Regions from separate parts of the Paenibacillus sp. CR_12 genome, predicted to be linked through region 1. Evidence: a T-box and tRNA genes for the amino acid it is inferred to sense, from the RefSeq annotation. Region 1 holds a T-box; the other holds one or more tRNA genes.
What was found. A T-box is a leader RNA that pairs with one kind of tRNA and senses whether it is charged. The one in region 1 lies ahead of RB297_RS12490 (valine--tRNA ligase), so its partner is inferred to be a tRNA-Val.

Region 1 (9,883 bases):
TGATCAGCCAGCAGGACCAGGCCACGCTTCGGGGCCATTTGCTTCTAGCAGGCCTGTATAAAGGGGATACCGAAGCAGGAGAGACGGAGCCGCTCGAGCATTGGATTCCGGTCGAGATCACGGTCCCGCTGAACCGCGTATCGTCATTGGATGACATCGCGGTCGAGATCGAGAATTTTGACGTGGATCTGTTATCCAAGCGCAGCTTGAACATAACGGGGGTTTTATCGCTCAAAGGAATCCAGGCGGCGGCTCCGGGAGCTCGTGACCAAGTATGGACCAATGAGGAATTCACAGTGGTACATGCTCCTGAAGCGAATGATACGTATGCAGGCGGAGAGCAGCAGTTCGCAGCCAATCCGTATGAACCGTATCAAGGCGGCGGAGCCAACGCTGAAACGATTACGCCTTCTTATTTCAGCGAGGCTCAGCCTAGAGCCCAAGAGTCCGAGTCGGATGCGCGCACGCAGCAGTATCTGGCATCTTGGGCGGAATACGAGAATCAAATTCAAGATACGCAGGACTCGGACCGAACGGTAAGCATCTCCAGTACCCCTGAAGCCCAAGATACGGTCGAATATGCCTTACATAATGAGACGGAATTTCAGTCAGCTGAGCCGTCGACTCCGAGTGTATGGCAGTTCGAACGGGCTGCGGCCCAGCCGGAGCCGCAGCAGGAAGAACCGGCAGCCGATTTCCCGGGCGTTACTGAGCGCAATGGCGAAGAGGTTCAAGCCCTGCCGGTATTGGATTCCCCGGAAACGGAGGAAGCCCAGCCTGTTTTTGCCGAGGAAGCCGAGCCGTTGGAGGAGATAGAGGAGGAGGTTTCCGTTCAAGTCGAAGAGGCTCCGTCCAAACCGGAGCTAAAGGTTGCCTTCAACGCGAAGAACAGCACCACTAACACCGCTTCGGGCGTAGGCTTCTCCTCATTGCTTCAATCGAGCAGAACGGTTCAGGATCAGGAACAAGCAGCTCGAGACGAGGAAGAGGCCATCGAAGAATCGGTGGATGCCGTTTCGTCCGAGGATGTGGAATGGAAGAGTCTGTTCCTGGGCAACCGCCGGGAGGAAACGCCGTTCCGCAAGGTCCGGATGTGCATTGTTCAGCGTGAGGAGACACTCGACGTGATTGCGGAGCGTTATCAACTGACGCCGCGAGAGCTCTTGTTGTATAACCGCATGTCCGAACAGAATGTGGAAGAAGGTCAGGTATTATACATTCCCCAGTAATCGGGAAGTCGTCATGGGGCTAGAATGAAGCAGGCCGAGGCAGGCAGCCTTGGCCTGCTTTTTGTGCTGCGGGGAACCGGTTTGGAGGAGAGGAAGCAGAGCGAGCTTGGATTGTATGTTACAGCGAACAAGGATTTATTTGAATCGGCAGGTATGATGTCTAAATCGTTCGGAAACACTCGAAATATTGACTATATGGAACAACCACGTTATATTTGAATAGTATATGTACAGGTATTCCAAAAGCTAGAACAACGTTGAACGGGAAGAGTAGGAAGGTATGGCCTTCAGAGAGCGGAATTGCTACCAAGCGCTGTGAGATTCCGCAGGAACCAGCTTGCCGAAGTCGCCCCGGAGTTGCGGACTTGAGATAGAGTAGGATCGATTGCTACCCTGGTTAGAGTTCGCCGGCCGCAGCCGTTATCTGCGTAAAGTGTCGTGCTTGACCGAAAGCCTTTCATGTTCTTCATGGGAGGACAACGGTTGCTGAACCATGTAAGCACGAAACAAAGGTGGTACCGCGAGAGAACAGTCTTTCGTCCTTTGAGGACGAAGGGCTTTTTTTGTTTCACGCCAACTATGATATCCACGAACACGCCCGGAGGCTAAAACGTTTCGGGTTGGCAAAACTGATTAACAGTATCGGAGGTACGAAAATATGGATCAAAAACAAAACCAATCCCAGTTAGAAATGCCGACGACGTATGATCCGAAGGCAGCCGAACAAAAATGGTATCCGTACTGGAAGGAAGGCGGCTTTTTTGAAGCCGGCAAGCGACCGGACGCGGAGCCTTACACGATTGTTATTCCTCCTCCTAACGTTACGGGCATGCTCCATATCGGCCATGCGCTTGACTTTACGCTGCAGGACATCCTGATTCGCGTGAAGCGGATGCAGGGCTACGATGCGCTGTGGCTCCCCGGTTCCGACCATGCGGGCATCGCCACGCAAACCAAGGTAGAGCAGAAGCTTCGCGAAGAAGGCGTTACCCGTTACGATCTGGGACGCGAGAAATTCCTGGAGAAGGTGTGGGAATGGAAGGACCTGTACGCAAACACCATCCGTGATCAATGGTCCAAGATCGGCCTGTCCCTCGATTACTCCAGAGAACGTTTCACGCTCGACGAGGGATTGTCCGAAGCCGTACGGGAAGTATTCGTCAAGCTTTACGATAAAGGGCTCATCTACCGCGGCAAACGCATCATCAACTGGGACCCGGCTGCCCGCACGGCTTTGTCCGATATTGAAGTGGAGTACAAAGAGGTCAACGGCCATTTGTATCACCTGCAATATCCGCTGAAGGACGGCAGCGGCTCCATTACCGTGGCAACCACCCGTCCGGAGACCATGCTCGGCGATACGGCGGTCGCCGTTCATCCCGAAGACGAGCGCTATAAAGACATGATCGGCAAGACATTGGTGCTGCCTATCGTGGGCCGCGAGATTCCGGTTATTGCGGATGAGTACGTGGAGAAGGACTTCGGCAGCGGTGCGGTTAAAATTACGCCGGCGCATGATCCGAACGACTTCGAGATGGGGCTGAGACATGACCTGCCGCAAATTACCGTAATGGATGAATCCGGAACGATGAATGAGTTTGCCGGCAAATACCAGGGCCTTGACCGTGCAGAATGCCGCAAGCAGATCGTCAGCGACATGAAGGAATCGGGCGTATTGCTTCGCATCGAAGACCATGTCCATCAGGTTGGCCATAGCGAAAGATCCGGTGCGGTGGTCGAGCCTTACCTGTCGACGCAGTGGTTCGTTAAGATGCAGCCGCTTGCGGAAGCAGCCGTGGATGCGCAAAAATCCGGCAAGGGCGTGAACTTCGTGCCTGACCGGTTCGAGCGAACCTATCTGCACTGGATGGAGAATGTACGCGATTGGTGCATTTCCCGTCAATTGTGGTGGGGTCACCGGATCCCGGCGTGGTATTCCGAATCCACGGGCGAAGTGGTTGTTGCCATGAATGAAGAGGAAGCCCGCGCGAAGCTGGGCAAGGATGATCTGAGACAGGACGAGGATGTGCTGGATACCTGGTTCAGCTCCGCGCTCTGGCCGTTCTCGACCATGGGCTGGCCGGACCAGGACAGCGAGGATTTCAAACGTTATTATCCGACCAGCGTTCTCGTAACGGGTTACGACATCATCCCGTTCTGGGTGTCGCGGATGATTTTCCAAGGACTTGAATTTACAGGGCAAATGCCGTTTAAGGACACGCTGATCCATGGCCTGGTTCGGGATAGCGAAGGCCGCAAGATGTCCAAGTCGCTGGGCAACGGCATTGACCCGCTCGAGGTTATTGAACAGTATGGCGCAGACGCTATGCGTTATATGATATCGACCGGCAGCACGCCGGGTCAGGATCTTCGATTCCGCTGGGAACGCGTGGAGCAAGCGCGTAACTTCGCTAACAAAATCTGGAATGCGTCGCGGTTTGCGCTCATGAACCTGGAGGGCTTCACGGCGGCGGATATCGACATTTCCGGAGAGCTGGGAACAGCGGACCGGTGGATTTTGCACCGTTTGAACGAAACTTCCCGCGACATTACGCGTCTAATTGATGCCTACGAATTTGGCGAAACCGGTCGACTGCTCTACAATTTCATCTGGGATGATCTGTGTGACTGGTATATCGAATTTGCCAAGCTGTCCCTATATGGCGAGGATCAAGCAGCCAAGAAAAAGACGCAGTCGGTGCTTGCCTATGTGCTGGACCGCACGATGCGCTTGATTCACCCGTTCATGCCGTTCATCTCCGAAGAGATCTGGCAGCATTTGCCGCATGAAGGCGAGACCGTTATGCTGGCTTCTTGGCCGACCTATGATGAGGCGTTTGAGAATACGGAAGCTGTTACCGAAATGAACCTGCTGATGGATGTGATCCGTGCCGTACGTAACATCCGGGCGGAAGTGAACGTGCCGATGAGCAAAAAAGTAGAACTGCAATTGAAACCGGTAAGCGGGCAAATTGCCGGCATTATCGATCGCAATTCCGATTATATTCGCCGCTTCTGCAACACGTCGGAGTATGAGTCCTCCCTTGCGCTTGAGGCGCCGGATAAAGCGATGACCGCCGTGGTGACAGGTGTTGAGATGTATCTGCCGCTTGCCGGACTGATCGATATCGCTCAGGAGATCACGCGTCTGGAGAAGGAAATTCAGCACTTGAACAGCGAAGTCGAGCGTGTGGAGAAGAAGCTGAACAATCCTGGTTTCGTATCGAAAGCACCCGAGAAGGTGATTGAGGAAGAACGGGCGAAACTCGCGGATTACTCGGACAAACGAAGCAAAGTGATTGCGCGCATCGAAGAATTGAGAGGCTAATGGGCAAGATGAATCTGGACCAGAAGGTGAGAACGATGGTTGATCAATCGGCAGCTGCAGCGGCAGCTCCGTTCCATACCTATGAGGAAGCGGTAGCTTGGATCAATGGGCTGATTCCGTTTGGGATCCGCCCTGGCATGGATAGAATTCAGCGATTGATGGAGCTGCTCGGCCATCCGGAGCGTCGATTAAAATTTATCCACGTGGCCGGAACGAACGGAAAAGGCTCCACATGCGCTTTTTTAACAAAGGTTCTGCTTCAAGGGGGATTCACGGTAGGCACCTATACGTCCCCCTATATTACGAAGTTTACCAATCGGTTTCAGTATAACGGCGAAGACATACCGGAAGAGACGCTGCTGGAACTCGCGAATCGCTTAGAGCCGCTTGTTGCCGAAATTGCGGGCTCCGGGCTTGGATCGCCCACGATGTTTGAGGTGTCCACGGCTCTTGCGATCCTGTATTACGGCGAGGTGTCTTATCCGGACGTGGTGGTATGGGAGACCGGACTTGGCGGTCGTCTTGACGTGACCAATATCGTTCATCCCATCATTTCGGTGATCACGAACATCGGCATGGACCATACCGACGTTCTGGGCGATACCATTCAGGAGATCGCCATGGAGAAGGCCGGCATCATCAAGCCCGGAGTGCCCGTGGTGAGCACGGTCACTCAGCCTGAGGCAGTCGAAATTCTGAAAGAAACGGCTGCCAAAAACCGTACAAGTCTGTACCTCGTAGACGAGCAATTCTCTTATGAACGGCTGCGCGGGAACGAAGAAAGCCAGACTTTCCGTTTTAAGGGACCGTTCCGGGATATGGATTTGGATATTTCGATGCAGGGCGAGCATCAATGCGCCAATGCCGCGGTTGCCATGATGACGCTGGAGGTGCTTCGCCAGTACATGGCCTTTATCGTGGATGAAGAAGAATTGCGTGCCGGGTTTAAGGATACGTTCTGGGCGGGAAGACTGGAGCAAGTGCAGTCCTCCCCGCGGATTGTTCTCGATGGCGCGCACAACCCCGAAGGGGCTGAATCCTTGGCCAAAAGCTTGCCGCAGATCTATAAGTATCGGAAACTGAACTTAATGATGGGAATGCTGGCAAATAAGCATCATGAATCGTATTTGCAGCATATACTGCCAATAGTGGATACGCTTATCCTGACTGAACCGGATTTCCGGAAGAAACTGGACGCCAAGGCGCTTGGTGACATCGTAGAGCAGGTAAGGGAGAAATACGCCAAACATACACTGCAAATCATCATAGAACCAAATTGGAAAAACGCACTTGAAGAGTTGAAGTCACGGACGGAAGCGGAGGATCTTGGGGTGGTGTCGGGCACGTTGTACCTGATTGCCGACGTGCGTTCCAACCTCCTGGGCCTTTCCGATTCTGAAAAAGGTTGGTGATATCTGTTGAATACATCAGAACATGTTCATTTTATAGGAATTGGCGGCTACGGGATGAGCGCCATAGCGCGAGTAATGCTGGAGATGGGTTATAAAGTCACGGGTTCTGACGTGGCATCGCAAGAATTGACAGAAAAGCTGGCGGCCAAGGGCGCCAAAATATACATTGGACATACCGCCGAGCAAGTCCAAGGCGCGGACCTTGTGGTGTACTCCACGGCATTGTCCAAAGACAACGTGGAGCGGGTCGAGGCAGAGAAGCTGAACATTCCTGTCCTTCACCGTGCGCAGATGCTGGCGCGTCTTTTGAACGAACGCAAAGGCGTGGCCGTAGCGGGAGCGCATGGCAAGACAACCACTTCATCCATGATTGCGCTCGTGATGGAAGAATGCGGAGTCGATCCGACATTTATCATCGGCGGGGAAATTATGAACGTGGGCACGAATGCCAAAGCGGGCGAAGGCGAGCATGTGGTAGCCGAAGCCGACGAGAGCGACGGTTCATTCCTGCAATACCATCCATGGCTCGGCGTCGTTCTGAATATCGAAGCCGATCACCTGGAGAATTACGAAGGGGATTTCAATCGTCTCAAGGCCGCCTACGTGCAATTCCTCAGCCAGATCAAGGCTGACGGTACAGCCGTGGTTTGCGCCGACGATAACAACATTCAGGCGATTTTGCCTGACCTGAAATGCAACGTGACCACATACGGCATTCATGCGGATGCGGAGTATACGGCAACCAATCTGGTGCTGGGCGACCGTCACGTCAGCTTCACGATGCTTCATAACGGCATGGAGCTGGGCACCGTCGAGCTGTCCGTACCGGGCAAACATAATGTCTACAACGCCATGGCCACGGTGATATGCTGCTTGAAGAGCGGTATCTCGTTCGAGGCGATTGTAGAGGCCATCGTCAAATTCAACGGGGCTAAGCGCCGCTTCCAGGTGCTTGGCGAAGCTGAAGGCATTCTGGTGATTGACGACTATGCGCATCATCCGACCGAGATCGAGGCGACGATCAGTGCCGCTAAAGCTACGGGCAAACGGATCATTGCCGTATTCCAGCCGCAGCGGTATTCGAGAACCTTCTTCCTGCTGGATGCGTTTAGCCGCGCGTTCGGAGAAGCGGATGAGGTGATCATCACCGATATTTACTCTCCTGCCGGCGAGAAGCAGATCGAGGGCATCAGCTCGGGTAAGCTGGTGGAGCTGATCGTTCAGAACAGCAATGCCGGTGCCCGCTATTTGCCTACGAAGGAAGATGTCCTGAACGATCTCAAAGGTCGCGTAAAAGAAGGCGACCTGGTTCTCACGATGGGAGCGGGCGACATCTGGAAGGTCGGCGCGGCTTTAGCGGAGTTCATTAAGGGCAAGAAATAAAGGTTGCCTGCTTCCTTTGCTGCTTCGCTGCAGCAGGGGACTGCATTGGCTTTGCCTCTTATGAGGGGACAAAGCCAGCATCGATAACGATACGAAGGGCTGATCAAGATCATTTCTTGGTCAGCCCTTTTGTTTTTCGCATACTCATAAGTTGCCAAGCTTGATCATATAGCTAGGTGTAGAAGGACAAGTGAGGTGTGTGGATATGAATAAAGCACGGATGACGATACGTTTCGATCACGATCCGCCGAAGGGCAGGAACAAAGACCATGCGCGAGAGGAACACGACGCGAACCAAAACGTTCCGGCGGGCCAAAACCCCCGGGTCTACGACCGCCATTCCGTCTTCGACGAATATGACACAGCGACAGCAAATCGGTTTACCGATACGGACACTTCGTACGAACCTCAGAGGAGCGTTCAGCAGGATCATCTGCGCGTCGTTCCGCCGCTCCGGGAGGAGCGGGATACCCGGGACGTGGACAATCGTGACTGGAGACCATCGCGCAATCATCGGTCCAGGGGACGGCTGGCTGAGGAAAGACGGCGCCTGGACCATGATAACGGCTGGCCGTACGACGATGCCCCTGATGCCCCTGTAGAATCGGATACATACCATCACGTGCACGAGGAGCTCTACGACCTCCATGATGATGCATTTTCCGGGAGAATGACCCCCGAAGCGAACGACCCCCATTGGAATCTCGGGCCCGAGTCGGATCTATATGAGACATCTGCCGGCGATTACGGTTATTATCGCTCACGCAAACCCACCTCCTTCTGGAAGATGGCGGTGTCCGTGACCGCCGCCGTCATCACGGGCCTGCTGTTCGGGTACATGGTGCTGTCCATGTTTAACGGCGGCGACGCCGGCGAGAACCCGGCAACGGGGCAGCTCGAGAGCAATGATGCAGGGAACTTAGCACCGACCGATCCATCCGGGGGAGCGGGGGCATCACCGACGCCTGATATGACCGAATCGGCTGTTCATATTCCAGAGCAAAACTTTTATCTGCTTCAATACGGCGTGTTCAGCACGCCCGAGCGGGCAGCGCAGGCGATCGGGGAACTGCAGCAATCCGGTATTGCCGCCGGCGGCGATCTGGACGAGGAGAACCGCGTGTATGCGGGCATCTCGCCCGACCGCGAGCAGGCGAAGCTGCTCAGCAATCAGCTTAAGGCCGAAGGGGTTGAATTATACGTTAGAGAGATCGCGCTGCCGGGCATAGAGTCAGCGGCATTCGCTGGCGAGGAGCAGACGCTGACGGACTATTTTACGATAAGCGGGGAGCTGGTATCGGAGCTTAGCCAACTATCGGCATCCTTGCTGGGCCTGCAGGAGCCCGGCGCAGCGACGTCGGAGCATATGAATACCATCACGAATCTGCATCAGCAATGGATCCAATCGGTCAAGCAGCTGGCCGCAGGCTTGGGTCCGGAGACCGGGGCCGCGCTGCCGGCCATGGAGCAGTCGATGAACAGTTCGATCACGGCGCTCTCCGAATACAACAAAAATCAATCCAAGGGGCATTTGTGGGAGATTCAAACAGGCATGATGAACTATGTCATGGGCCAAAAGAAACTCCTGGATGGCCTATAAATTCAAATTTACGTCAAATCCGGCTTGGAACTGGAAATAGTTCCCCATGCCGGATTTCTGTTTGTATTGCTTATCGATTCACCGTATAATAATTAGGGTGTCAAAAAATGGCGAGGGAAGAGGATGCATGAAGAAAAATAAAGGAATGCTCATCTTGTTTTTGCTGCTGGGGTGGCTGACGGGAACATGGCTTGCCAAGGCGCTTCAACCGGTCAAGGCTCTGTCGTTTCTGACGTCTACTACACCGATCAAGTGGTCGCCTTCAGCTGATTTTGACATTATTCGTTATGACATTAACCTTGAACTTAACTTTTGCCTGCTCAGTCTGCTCGGCATTATTGCTGCCGTCTGGTTATACCGCAGGCTCTAAGACATGACAAAGGAGATTATCCCCCTTGAATGAGAAGAGAAACCGCCGCATTATATTGGCTTCCACCTCTCCTCGGCGTCAGGAATTGATTGCCTCCCTTCGTATCCCATTCGAGATTATGCCAAGTGAAGCTGACGAGGACACACCGCAAGGGTGGTCGCCAGAGCGAATTGTGGAGTCACTGGCGCTGCGCAAAGCGGAAGCGGTTCTCCGAAAGCTGACGGATGATCCCGGAGATGGTATCATTGTGGGAAGCGACACGATTGTGGTCGTAGATGACCATGTCCTCGGGAAGCCGGAGGATCAAACTGATGCTGCAAGGATGTTGTCCATGCTTCAAGGACGGGCACACTTCGTTTACACGGGAGTGGCTTGCATCGACCGGCGTTCCGGTCGGGCCAAGGTATCTCACCGCGTGACGACCGTAAAGATGAAATCGTTAAGTGATGATGCGATCGCGGCTTACGTAAAGAGCGGGGAACCTGCCGACAAAGCAGGCTCGTATGCGATTCAAGGCCTGGGTGCAACCATCGTGGAAGGAATCGAAGGCGACTACTTTAA
Region 2 (9,883 bases), on a different contig from region 1:
ACCCAAGCTTGAGACGCTGGGGGCCGAGCTTGCCCCCTATGTGTCCGCGCTGGCCGGGGAAGAGATGTTTGTGCATGTGGCCAAGCATGCAAGACGAACCGTTAATCCCCCGATTGACACCTGGGTCGCATGGGCGGCCAGCAAACGGGGCTACAAAGCGCTGCCTCATTTTGAGGTGGGCATGTTCGGAACCCATCTGTTTGTTATCTTCGCGATTATTTACGAAAGCCCCAACAAAACCGTGTTTGCCGGCAACCTGGAAGCCAAGCTCAAGAAAACAGCGAAGGCGCTGCCTAAACATTTCTATTGGTCCATGGATCATATGAATCCGGCAGGCACCCCTCACCAGGATATGAACGAGGAGGATTTCGTTCGCCTCATTGAGAAGCTGAAACAGGTGAAAAAAGCCGAGGTCATGTGCGGACTGCGCATTCCGCGCGAGGAAGCCGTCAAGCTTGAAGGGGACGAGCTGGTGCAAAAAGTGCAGGAGACGTTTGAGACGCTGCTGCCGCTTTATAAAATGGCGTTTTAAACTGGCGTGAGATATTTACGAAAATGGGCTGCGGATGCAGCTCTTTTTTTTAGATTATAGAATTTATAAATTTTCAGCGAAGCTGAACAATTCTATAATCGCAAGAAAAACTTTCTTTAACCAGCGTTCTGTCTTCTGAGAAAGTACGTCGATTGACGTTTATCTTATGGATGATATTTTAATGAAGGAACGATGAAGAACGCATCCCTCCCCCTTAATATGTCCAAAGTATGAAGCGCTGCCGGTCCGTGCAAAAAAAGCCGGTCATTCTTCTTGCATTCCCCCCCTATTTTGCTATACTCAATTTTGTTTATATAAAAACAGAAATCGACAAATCATAAGAAAATAAACATAAGGAAAGGTTGTGACAACGTCCATGGACCACAGTCGTACACCGCTCTTCACCGCGCTTAAAGAACACGCGGCCAAAAACCCCGTGCAATTTCACATTCCGGGACATAAGAAGGGCCTCGGCACCGATGCCGAATTCAGGGAATTTATAGGGGATAACGCCTTTTCTATAGATTTGATCAATATTGCGCCGCTGGATGATTTGCATCAGCCTACAGGCGTCATTGAAGAAGCCCAGAAGCTGGCCGCCGACGCATTCGGTGCCGACCACACTTACTTCAGTGTCCAAGGGACAAGCGGAGCGATCATGACCATGATCATGTCGGTATGCTCCCCCGGCGATAAAATCATCGTACCGCGCAACGTTCATAAATCCGTGCTTTCCGCCATCATCTTTACCGGTGCCAAGCCTGTGTTCGTATCGCCTGCCCAGGATTCCAATGTGGGGATCGATCACGGGATCACGATCAGCTCCGTACGGAAAGCGCTAAAGCGTCACCCTGACGTCAAAGCCGTACTGGTCATCAATCCGACGTACTTCGGGGTGAGCGCTAACCTGAAGGAAATCGTCGATTTGGCCCACAGTTACAATGTTCCCGTGCTTGTGGACGAAGCGCACGGGGTTCTGATCCATTTTCATGAAGAACTTCCGATGTCGGCAATGGAAGCCGGTGCCGATATGGCTGCGACCAGCGTTCATAAACTCGGCGGATCGATGACCCAAAGCTCCGTGCTGAACGTGAACACCAAGAACGGATACATCAATCCTTACCGCGTGCAGACCATCATCAGTATGCTGACCACAACGTCGACCTCCTACATCCTGCTGGCATCGCTGGATACTTCTCGCCGGAGCCTGGCGCTGCATGGACGGGAAATGGCTGCAAGGACGATTGAATTGGCGCAATATGCACGAAACGAAGTCAACAAAATCGAAGGCCTGTACTGCTTCGGGAAGGAAATACTGGGCGGAGAAGCAACGTACTCCTATGATCCGACCAAGTTGACCGTTCATGTACGCCATCTTGGCATTACGGGATATGAAACCGAAAACTGGCTGCGGGACCACTACAATATTGAAGTGGAGCTCAGCGATATGTACAACATTTTGTGCCTCATTACACCGGGGGACAACCGGGAGACGATCGATATTCTGCTGACGGCGCTCCGAGAGCTTTCGGACCAGTACATGCACGTGAACGAAATAAATGAGCTGGTCGTGAAAACGCCGGAAATTCCGCAGCTGTCGCTCATTCCCCGCGATGCGTTTTATGGGGATACGGAGGTCGTGCCGTTCAAGGAATCGGCCGGACGCATTATTGCCGAATTCATCTATGTCTACCCGCCGGGGATTCCGATTTTGCTTCCGGGCGAAGTGATTTCCCAGGAAAACATCGATTACATTACCGACCATGTCGAGGTCGGCCTGCCTGTCAAAGGTCCTGAGGACCGCAGCATTCAGAACGTGAAAGTCATCGTGGAAACGGATCCTATATTCTAAGGCAGCAAATACAAAAAACCCGGTGCGAGTGGTTCGCATCGGGTTTTTCGTTAGGGAGTGTTACTCCTGGTTTGCAGCAGCGACCAGTTCGTTGTAAACCGCCTCTACTTCATTCCATTCGTCTTCGTCCTCAATATTGTAAAGAACCATTTCCTCGTTCTCTTCTTCCATACGTAGAATGACGCCGTCCGCTTCCGGATTCTCGCGTTCAAGCAAAAGCGCGTAAAGCTTCTCGCCGACATCAAATGTCTCCACGAGAACCATCTCTACTTCTTTTCCTTCTTCATCCGTCAATGTCAGCACAAACTCTTCATGCTCGTGGTCGTGGTCATGATCGTGACCGCAGCCGCAAGCATCTCCGTGTTCATGTTTGTGTTCGCTCATTGAAAAAACCTCACTTCGGTTAAATTATCATACTTTCGTATCGTATCACGGATAGCTTCTTCAGGTCAATTTTTGCCAAGCGGCGATGGACCCATCAATTTAGGGCGGTAATCACTTTCTCCGCAACTTTCACAAACCCGTCATCCGATTTGACTTTTACATAAAAGCCTACCGAGTATTTTCCGGCCGTTTTGAAATCGTATGTGAAATCATAGGTTCGGAACCAGAAGTTATCCTTGCGGTCCTTCACTTCCTGGGACTGGATGTCCTTGATATTGCCCGAAGGATCCTCAATCGCTACTTTCACGGCATGAATATTGTTGTTTAAGCTGTCTACCTGGCTAAATACATTGAATTTCAGCTTGCCTTTGTTTACGTTGCCGAATACAGTATCTCCTTTAAAGAGAAAAATATGCACATTCGGCTTGACGACCTGGACTTGTCCATTCGCCGAATTCCAGTCCACAGCCCCGTCAAATTCCCGGACCGGCACATAGGTTTTGCCATCAATCAAATATCCGCCATCCTTCAATTCGCGTCCGTTCAGCCAAACCCGAACACGCTCATTGACGGAATCCGCAAACAAAAGGGTGCTGCCACCCATTAAAGAGAGCACTAGCATACATGCCATCACTTTTTTCCACTTCATTTCATACGTTCCCTCCATTGGCTCTTCTTGTTGTTATATGTGTATACTACATGTCAAAAAACAAGTTGCGGACAATTTTGCACTTTGTGGTAAAATTTTTTTCTCGTGGTTCAAGGCTTGATCTTATCACGATTTTTGCAGCATTACGGCTCCGTTTCGAGCATATACATCGTGTAAATACATAAGAAATTCGTTAAAATACACATAAGCATACTTGGACTATACATCATTTCATCAGGAGGTTTCATCCATTGACACTGACATTGCAAATGCTTGGCACCGGCAGTGCGTTTGCCAAGAATTACTATAACAATAACGCACTGATACATGACGGAAATTTCACGCTGCTCATCGACTGCGGAATCACCGCTCCGTTGGCGCTGCATCAGATGAACAAGACGTTTAACGATGTGGACGCCGTGCTCATCACGCATATTCATGCCGACCATGTTGGCGGTTTGGAGGAGCTTGCGTTTATTATGAAGATGAAATACAATCGCAAACTTCCGCTCTATATTGCTGAAGCGCTGGTGGAACCGATATGGGAACATACACTCAAGGGCGGCTTATACCAGCAGGGACATATCTCTTCCCTTCAGGATGTATTTGACGTGCATCCTTTGAAACCGGGCGTGAAGGCCTCTATTTCATCCGGAATCTCGGTGGAGCTGATTCATACGCAGCATATTCCGGGCAAAGACAGCTATTCGCTTTATTTGAACGATCGGATTTTTTACAGCGCGGACATGGTATTCGACCCCATCCTGCTGAAGCAATTGGTAAATGAACGGGATTGCGAAGTGATTCTGCATGAATGCCAGCTGCAGGGCCCGGGCGAGGTGCACACGACACTCGATGAACTGCTCAGCCTGCCTCAAGAAATTCAGGAGCGCACCTATCTGATGCATTACAGCGATGAGGTCGAAGCTTTCATCGGCAAGACCGGAAACATGGAATTCGTGGAGCAGCAGCGGGTATACGAATTGTAGTTCAATATGCGTCAATGCATAGTTTGCGAGGGTACCCGGGAATAATAAGGCCGGGAGGCGATTCATATGGATCAACAACAACAAGAAGTAGTAGGCGTACGTAAAAATGGTGATGGCGACATCATCGAACTAAAGCTGGATAACGGCAGCGTCGTGGACTACAAAACGGCCCAACAGATGGCCAAGAATAAGGAAATCAAGAACCTGAACGTATTCCGTGGACGTGATGGAGACGAACATCTTCGTTCCAATGCGGATGGCGATCCAAGCAACAACCTGGACAATTTGCCGACGTTCTAATTCATGCGCAAAAGACCTCGAGGCGATGCTCGAGGTCTTTTCTTTTTTTGGGGACGATGCGGAATGACCGGCATCTTATTTGGTTTGGTTAGAGGCCTACAATTCCTTTTTCATGCGAACATGGGGAATGCCTGCATCATCAAACGGCTCGTCCGAAATCGTCTCATACCCGAGCTTGCGGTAAAAAGCCTCTGCCTGCACCTGTGCATCGAGCACGGAATATTGCAGCTTTAGTTCGCGAGCCTGCGCTTCCAGCGCCATCATCAGCACACGGCCAATCCCTTTGGAACGGAACGGCTTCCGCACCGCGATCCGCTGCATTTTGGCGGAATCCTTATTGTAATAGGTAATACGCCCGGTTGCGGCGTACTGCCCCTCCGACTTGATCAAGACATGGTGTGCATCCGATTCCAGGCGGTCGTAATCATCGATCTCCAAATCGATCGGAACCTTCTGTTCTAGGACAAACACATCCTTTCGGATATCCAGCGCCTGCTGCAACTGCTCTTCCGTTGATACATTGATGATTTCTGCTGCCATTTCAACACCTCTTTATGTAGAATCATTTCCTCGTGATATCGCAGGTCGAGATATTATACAAAATATTCGTTTTCCTGTATAGTAGTAGAAGCTAAGGTCTTCACGAAAGGAGCATTGCCTTTATGAGCATGGGAGCCACGATATTTTGGGCTGTGGTCATTGCTGCCCTGATCATCTATCCCACCTTCTGGACGATCAAAAAAGGTTATTCCCGCAAATGGGATGAGGAATAGCATCGGCCGTCTTACAACAAGCCGCCAGCCTGCCAGCCGGCGGTTTGTTCTGCTCACGGTTCGATCAGAGATCATCATGATGGTTGGCCCGCGTTAAGCATAATGCCGTTCCTGGAGCTCATTATGGATGGAGATCCCTTAACGTGTCCGCCGCATCCATCGGGGATACCGGCTCCAGCGCCCCGCTTCCCTGCTTGGAATATACGTCCTGATCAACAGAGCGCCCGTACACATCCAGCATCACGGGCGCTGCAGGGGCATGCAGCGGCTCCAATTGCACCGATGTTCTTTCCGGGACACTGCAGCCGCCGCCCGCAATAGATACCGCCAATAACGAGAACACCAGTCCTGCTCGCTTGATACGATGGGATTTCCCACCTGTCATGCCATTCACGCTCCTTCATTGGCAAAATCATGCTGTATTTAGTCTGAACCGGAACGTGGTATTTTATAACGAGAAAACCATTGACAGCCGCCTTGTCTGCTGGTAATATATGAATTACCTTTTTAAATATTTCACGATCTGTTAGCTCAGCTGGGAGAGCACTATCTTGACAGGGTAGGGGTCAGTGGTTCGAGCCCACTACAGATCATCACAAGGAGCCCTTGCGCAGCAAGGGCTTTTTTCTTTTCTTCTAATGGTTGTCTATCTGAATTTCAGGGACGAATTGGGGGACATAGTGAGTTAGACACTACTTCTAAGCCCGCATTTTGGTCTTATTTGACCTCATTTCTACTATTATAATAATTTGTTCAAGGGTAACGCCTTCTTTATATAAAGAAAGATAAAAAGAACCGGTTTATTCTTCCTTCCCTCTTCCAGCTGCCGGCGGATGATAGTTTCTTTATGTTCAGGAAGCATCATCCGGCTGGATTCCCAAAGTCCGTTACCTTCAAGCTTTTTACGTATCGTTGTGATTCATAGTGTCCTCCGATTTTAACCGAAACGTGATGTTAAAATATTTACGCAATTTCGTTACATCACAGCCTTATTATGTATACAAAAAAACCTTGAGGTTATTTAAACCCCAAGGATTTTTCGTTATTCTTCTTTCCAAACAGTATACCAATGTGTTGCTGTAGATTTATCATCATCTATGTACCAAAAAAAGTACTCCACTCCATCAACTGTAATGTAATGTAATGGCGTGAAATAGTCTCTGCTATACTGACTTTTTGGGTACATATAACCCGCTTTTACTTTACATGGGTTACAATATTGAGGCGTTATCTCAGATTCTGTCTGTGAGATAGGACTTGCAGATACTGGCGCTGCTACAGTCATAAAAGCAGCAATGATAGAAGAGAATATTACAAATTTTTTCCCCATTCTAACCACGCTAACACCTCCAGATATTTATAAAAGTTAATTTACATAACCCATATCAATTGTATCATTTGGATATTATTGGAGTATATAGTGTTTAAGAACCATTAAATGGTATAATTATGTATTTTTTATTCCGGATTTATCTTTGTCAATTGTCGCATTTGTCCGGGCTATTTTTAGAATAGATGACATGACATTAATCTACCATTACTTCTCGCCTCTTTATTACATAGCCAAGCGCTATAATTCAGGTTAAGAGGTATTTCTATGTCAATTGAACCGATGTTACTCGCAACAGCGCCCGCTCCATTCTCAGACTCGCATACGCGCGCCATAACAACGACTGTTCTCGCCAATATCCTGAGATAGCCAACGCTATATTTCCGCATAACATCGTATTGGACGGAGAAATCGCGTGCGTTGATCCCGCGACTGGCAACTCGGATTTTAAAGCGGTTATGACACGAATCCAGGCGAAGAAGATGGATAAAATTACAGCTTTAGCCGGAACTCTGCCGTCTACATTCGTCAATTTCAACGTGCTGCAGTATAACGGCTACTTCACCGATAGAAGACAAAGAAAAAGGACCCCCGATAGCCTAAGCCGGTAGGGATCCTCTCACATAAATACAACTGTTCAAATCACGTAGGGTCTTTGTCATCCGGGGGAGTATTATACCCAGAAAGAACCTAAAATGATGACCAACAAGATAAAGAGAACAAGAACTGCTCCGACTGAGTTTTTACCGCCGTATCCACCTTCGTAACCAACTTCACCCATGAGGACTCCTCCTTTCAACGATCTCGATACAAAGTATTCAAAATTTCAAGCAATGCTAGGGCCAATATTCTTATTAACAAAAAAAAACGCCAGCCTAAGCCAGCGAGGTTCTTTTTACCGATGCGGCGCTGACCACATGGATATCACGGGTTGTGTTACCCGAATTTTTTCTCCTTCCCGTCAATGGGGACGGAAAATGGAGCATATGACACCGTACAAAAAGAGGAAGCTGTCACAAAAGCCATAAAAATGACTGCGGGACAGCTTCTTTTTTTTAAAGAAGGAAACCTGAGTTGTAGTTGGCGGGCTACACTCTCATGTATATTCACAGAAATGCCACTTTGCTAATCATTTTCATATGTACATCATCCAAAAAATACATAGGGGCTGCAACAACTCCCTCACGTTAAAAACTTCACCCTAGCAGCAATCGAGATAGGCTTGAAAATTAGGCTAAACACTTAGTTAATCACCCAAGCTTATACATAAGTGACCACATATTAATAATATGACTCTAAACAAAGGAGGAATAACCATGAGCGCTGATGCCGGGTATGGCTATGGCCGTAGTGCTGCTTTTGTCTTGGTTCTGTACATTCTTCTCGTTATCATTTTGGCAGCAGGTTTTTGGATCTAAAAACTAATGAAAACAGAAGCTGTTCCAAAAGCCATGAAAATGGCTGCGGGACAGCCCATTTCATAAAAAAACCATTCAGCGAGTCTCGGGGACGATGGGGGAAACTAAAGAGGCCAAGTCCCCGTCTTTTGTCCTTACCTAAGACGCAAAAAAATCAATCGAATATCGGTGCTTGATCCCATTCCAACTTAAATTGAGAACCAAACTTTCTGACAGAGTCTATATCAGCCGTAAGCGTGAAATCTTGATCAGCCCCAAAAAAGCCCAACTCATAAATACCTTCCGATTGGCTTCTTCTCCAGCTTAATTGATAGAGATGTTTTTCGAATGACATATATAATCCATCTAATTTGAATCCATTCAGTGTGTCCAACGGAAATTCCGTAGTTACTGTAATATAATTACGAATCGTTAGATTCGTCCAACCGAAATTCAAATCATAGCTGAATCGGTTGGAATCATAAAATTTAAAGTTGATTTGGCATCCTTCGTACTTTCCAGGGATACGAGATATAAAATGAAATTCGGCTCGTGTTCCCTCATCCGTGCAATCTCTAAGCACAGGCATCTCTATACCTCCTGCCGACTCAATGTGTCGTCCAGTAATCCGCAGCTCTTTCCACTCTTTGAACGGGCTGTGCCTCTTCTTTCAGCACAATCAGGCTCTGCAATTCCCGCTTGTTCTTAAACATAACATAGCCTTGTTCCTCCAATGAAGCTATGCCCTCCATAATTTCGTTCGGTTTACGTCCCGTTAGGTACTTAAGTAACCGTAAGGTCGGGACACGGCTGCGATGGGCCGGATAGTTGATCAAAATTCGGAGCAGTTTTCGTTCCAGATCAGGAAGCATGCGAACCTCTTCCTTTCTGGGGCCTCCAGGACAGGATGTTGTTTTCATTGAATACCCGGGGCTTTCCCGTCTCCAGGCACGTTGCCCGAATCCGCTGATCCTTAATGCTGTGTATCTGTATTTTGCGCTGGGTAATGTTGCCCTTACGGTCTTCGTATATGATTTCTACGGTTTGCTCCAGGTATTTCTCAAACATGATGCACTCACCTCTGATAAGAACATTTGTTTGTATTATATGCGAACACTCGTTCTTTTATCAATGTTAATTTTACCCTAATCGGCTTGGCATCCATTACTAACAAACTCGCAATCATTGGAGCATCGATGGAACCGACCGTTAAGGACTCAGCTGTAGCTTCCTTAGTCATAATAAAAACCGGCGCCAACCGGCACCGGCTACTACGACCCATATCTCATTCAACAACCATGAACTTACCACAAATTTGGTGTACCCCAGTCCCCGTATCAATTGGATCAAGATTTATTTCAAAAGTTCTTCCGGCGTCTCTCCGCTATACACAAATACGGGACTTGCAGTATTAACGACAAATACGGCTACCAACGTCAGTGCAGATGCGATGAACGAAAAAAAACGATGACGAATCTTATGGATCCATAACATGAGCTTGTCCTCCTTTCCAGCGTAATAAACTAATAGCCTGGATTAAAAATATGACAGCCAATGTTGGGGACTGAAGGACAAAATTGAACATCACGATGAAGCAGCTAATCAAGCGGAGTTTAGAGTAATGCTTGCTCGGTATCCGGGATTGTCTCTCGATTCGGCTGGGAGCAAACAGCATAA

Region 2: it encodes a tRNA-Val, which carries the amino acid that the T-box ahead of RB297_RS12490 (valine--tRNA ligase) is inferred to sense. The anticodon was not compared.

What each region holds. Positions count from the first base shown of each region.
Region 1 covers NZ_JAVFHO010000003.1:23,569-33,451, reverse strand. The annotation lists gene RB297_RS12495 (LysM peptidoglycan-binding domain-containing protein) at 1-1,229, shown strand, start outside; T-box leader at 1,478-1,776, shown strand; gene RB297_RS12490 (valine--tRNA ligase) at 1,888-4,557, shown strand; gene RB297_RS12485 (bifunctional folylpolyglutamate synthase/dihydrofolate synthase) at 4,566-5,969, shown strand; gene murC (UDP-N-acetylmuramate--L-alanine ligase) at 5,976-7,352, shown strand; gene RB297_RS12475 (SPOR domain-containing protein) at 7,558-8,952, shown strand; gene RB297_RS12470 (DUF4321 domain-containing protein) at 9,080-9,322, shown strand; gene RB297_RS12465 (Maf family protein) at 9,348-9,883, shown strand, end outside.
Region 2 covers NZ_JAVFHO010000004.1:300,395-310,277, forward strand. The annotation lists gene RB297_RS17020 (DUF1054 domain-containing protein) at 1-532, shown strand, start outside; gene RB297_RS17025 (aminotransferase class I/II-fold pyridoxal phosphate-dependent enzyme) at 909-2,384, shown strand; gene RB297_RS17030 (DUF1292 domain-containing protein) at 2,445-2,768, opposite strand; gene RB297_RS17035 (copper amine oxidase) at 2,863-3,417, opposite strand; gene RB297_RS17040 (MBL fold metallo-hydrolase) at 3,669-4,406, shown strand; gene RB297_RS17045 (DUF3892 domain-containing protein) at 4,473-4,706, shown strand; gene RB297_RS17050 (GNAT family N-acetyltransferase) at 4,803-5,246, opposite strand; gene RB297_RS17055 (hypothetical protein) at 5,601-5,864, opposite strand; tRNA gene RB297_RS17060 (tRNA-Val) at 6,000-6,072, shown strand; partial or broken gene RB297_RS17065 (YolD-like family protein) at 6,270-6,389, opposite strand; gene RB297_RS17070 (hypothetical protein) at 6,522-6,818, opposite strand; gene RB297_RS17075 (ATP-dependent DNA ligase) at 7,187-7,420, shown strand; gene RB297_RS17080 (sporulation protein YjcZ) at 7,483-7,590, opposite strand; gene RB297_RS17085 (YjcZ family sporulation protein) at 8,126-8,227, shown strand; gene RB297_RS17090 (hypothetical protein) at 8,382-8,795, opposite strand; gene RB297_RS17095 (hypothetical protein) at 8,815-9,078, opposite strand; gene RB297_RS17100 (hypothetical protein) at 9,068-9,274, opposite strand; gene RB297_RS17105 (cyclic lactone autoinducer peptide) at 9,560-9,700, opposite strand; gene RB297_RS17110 (accessory gene regulator ArgB-like protein) at 9,684-9,883, opposite strand, start outside.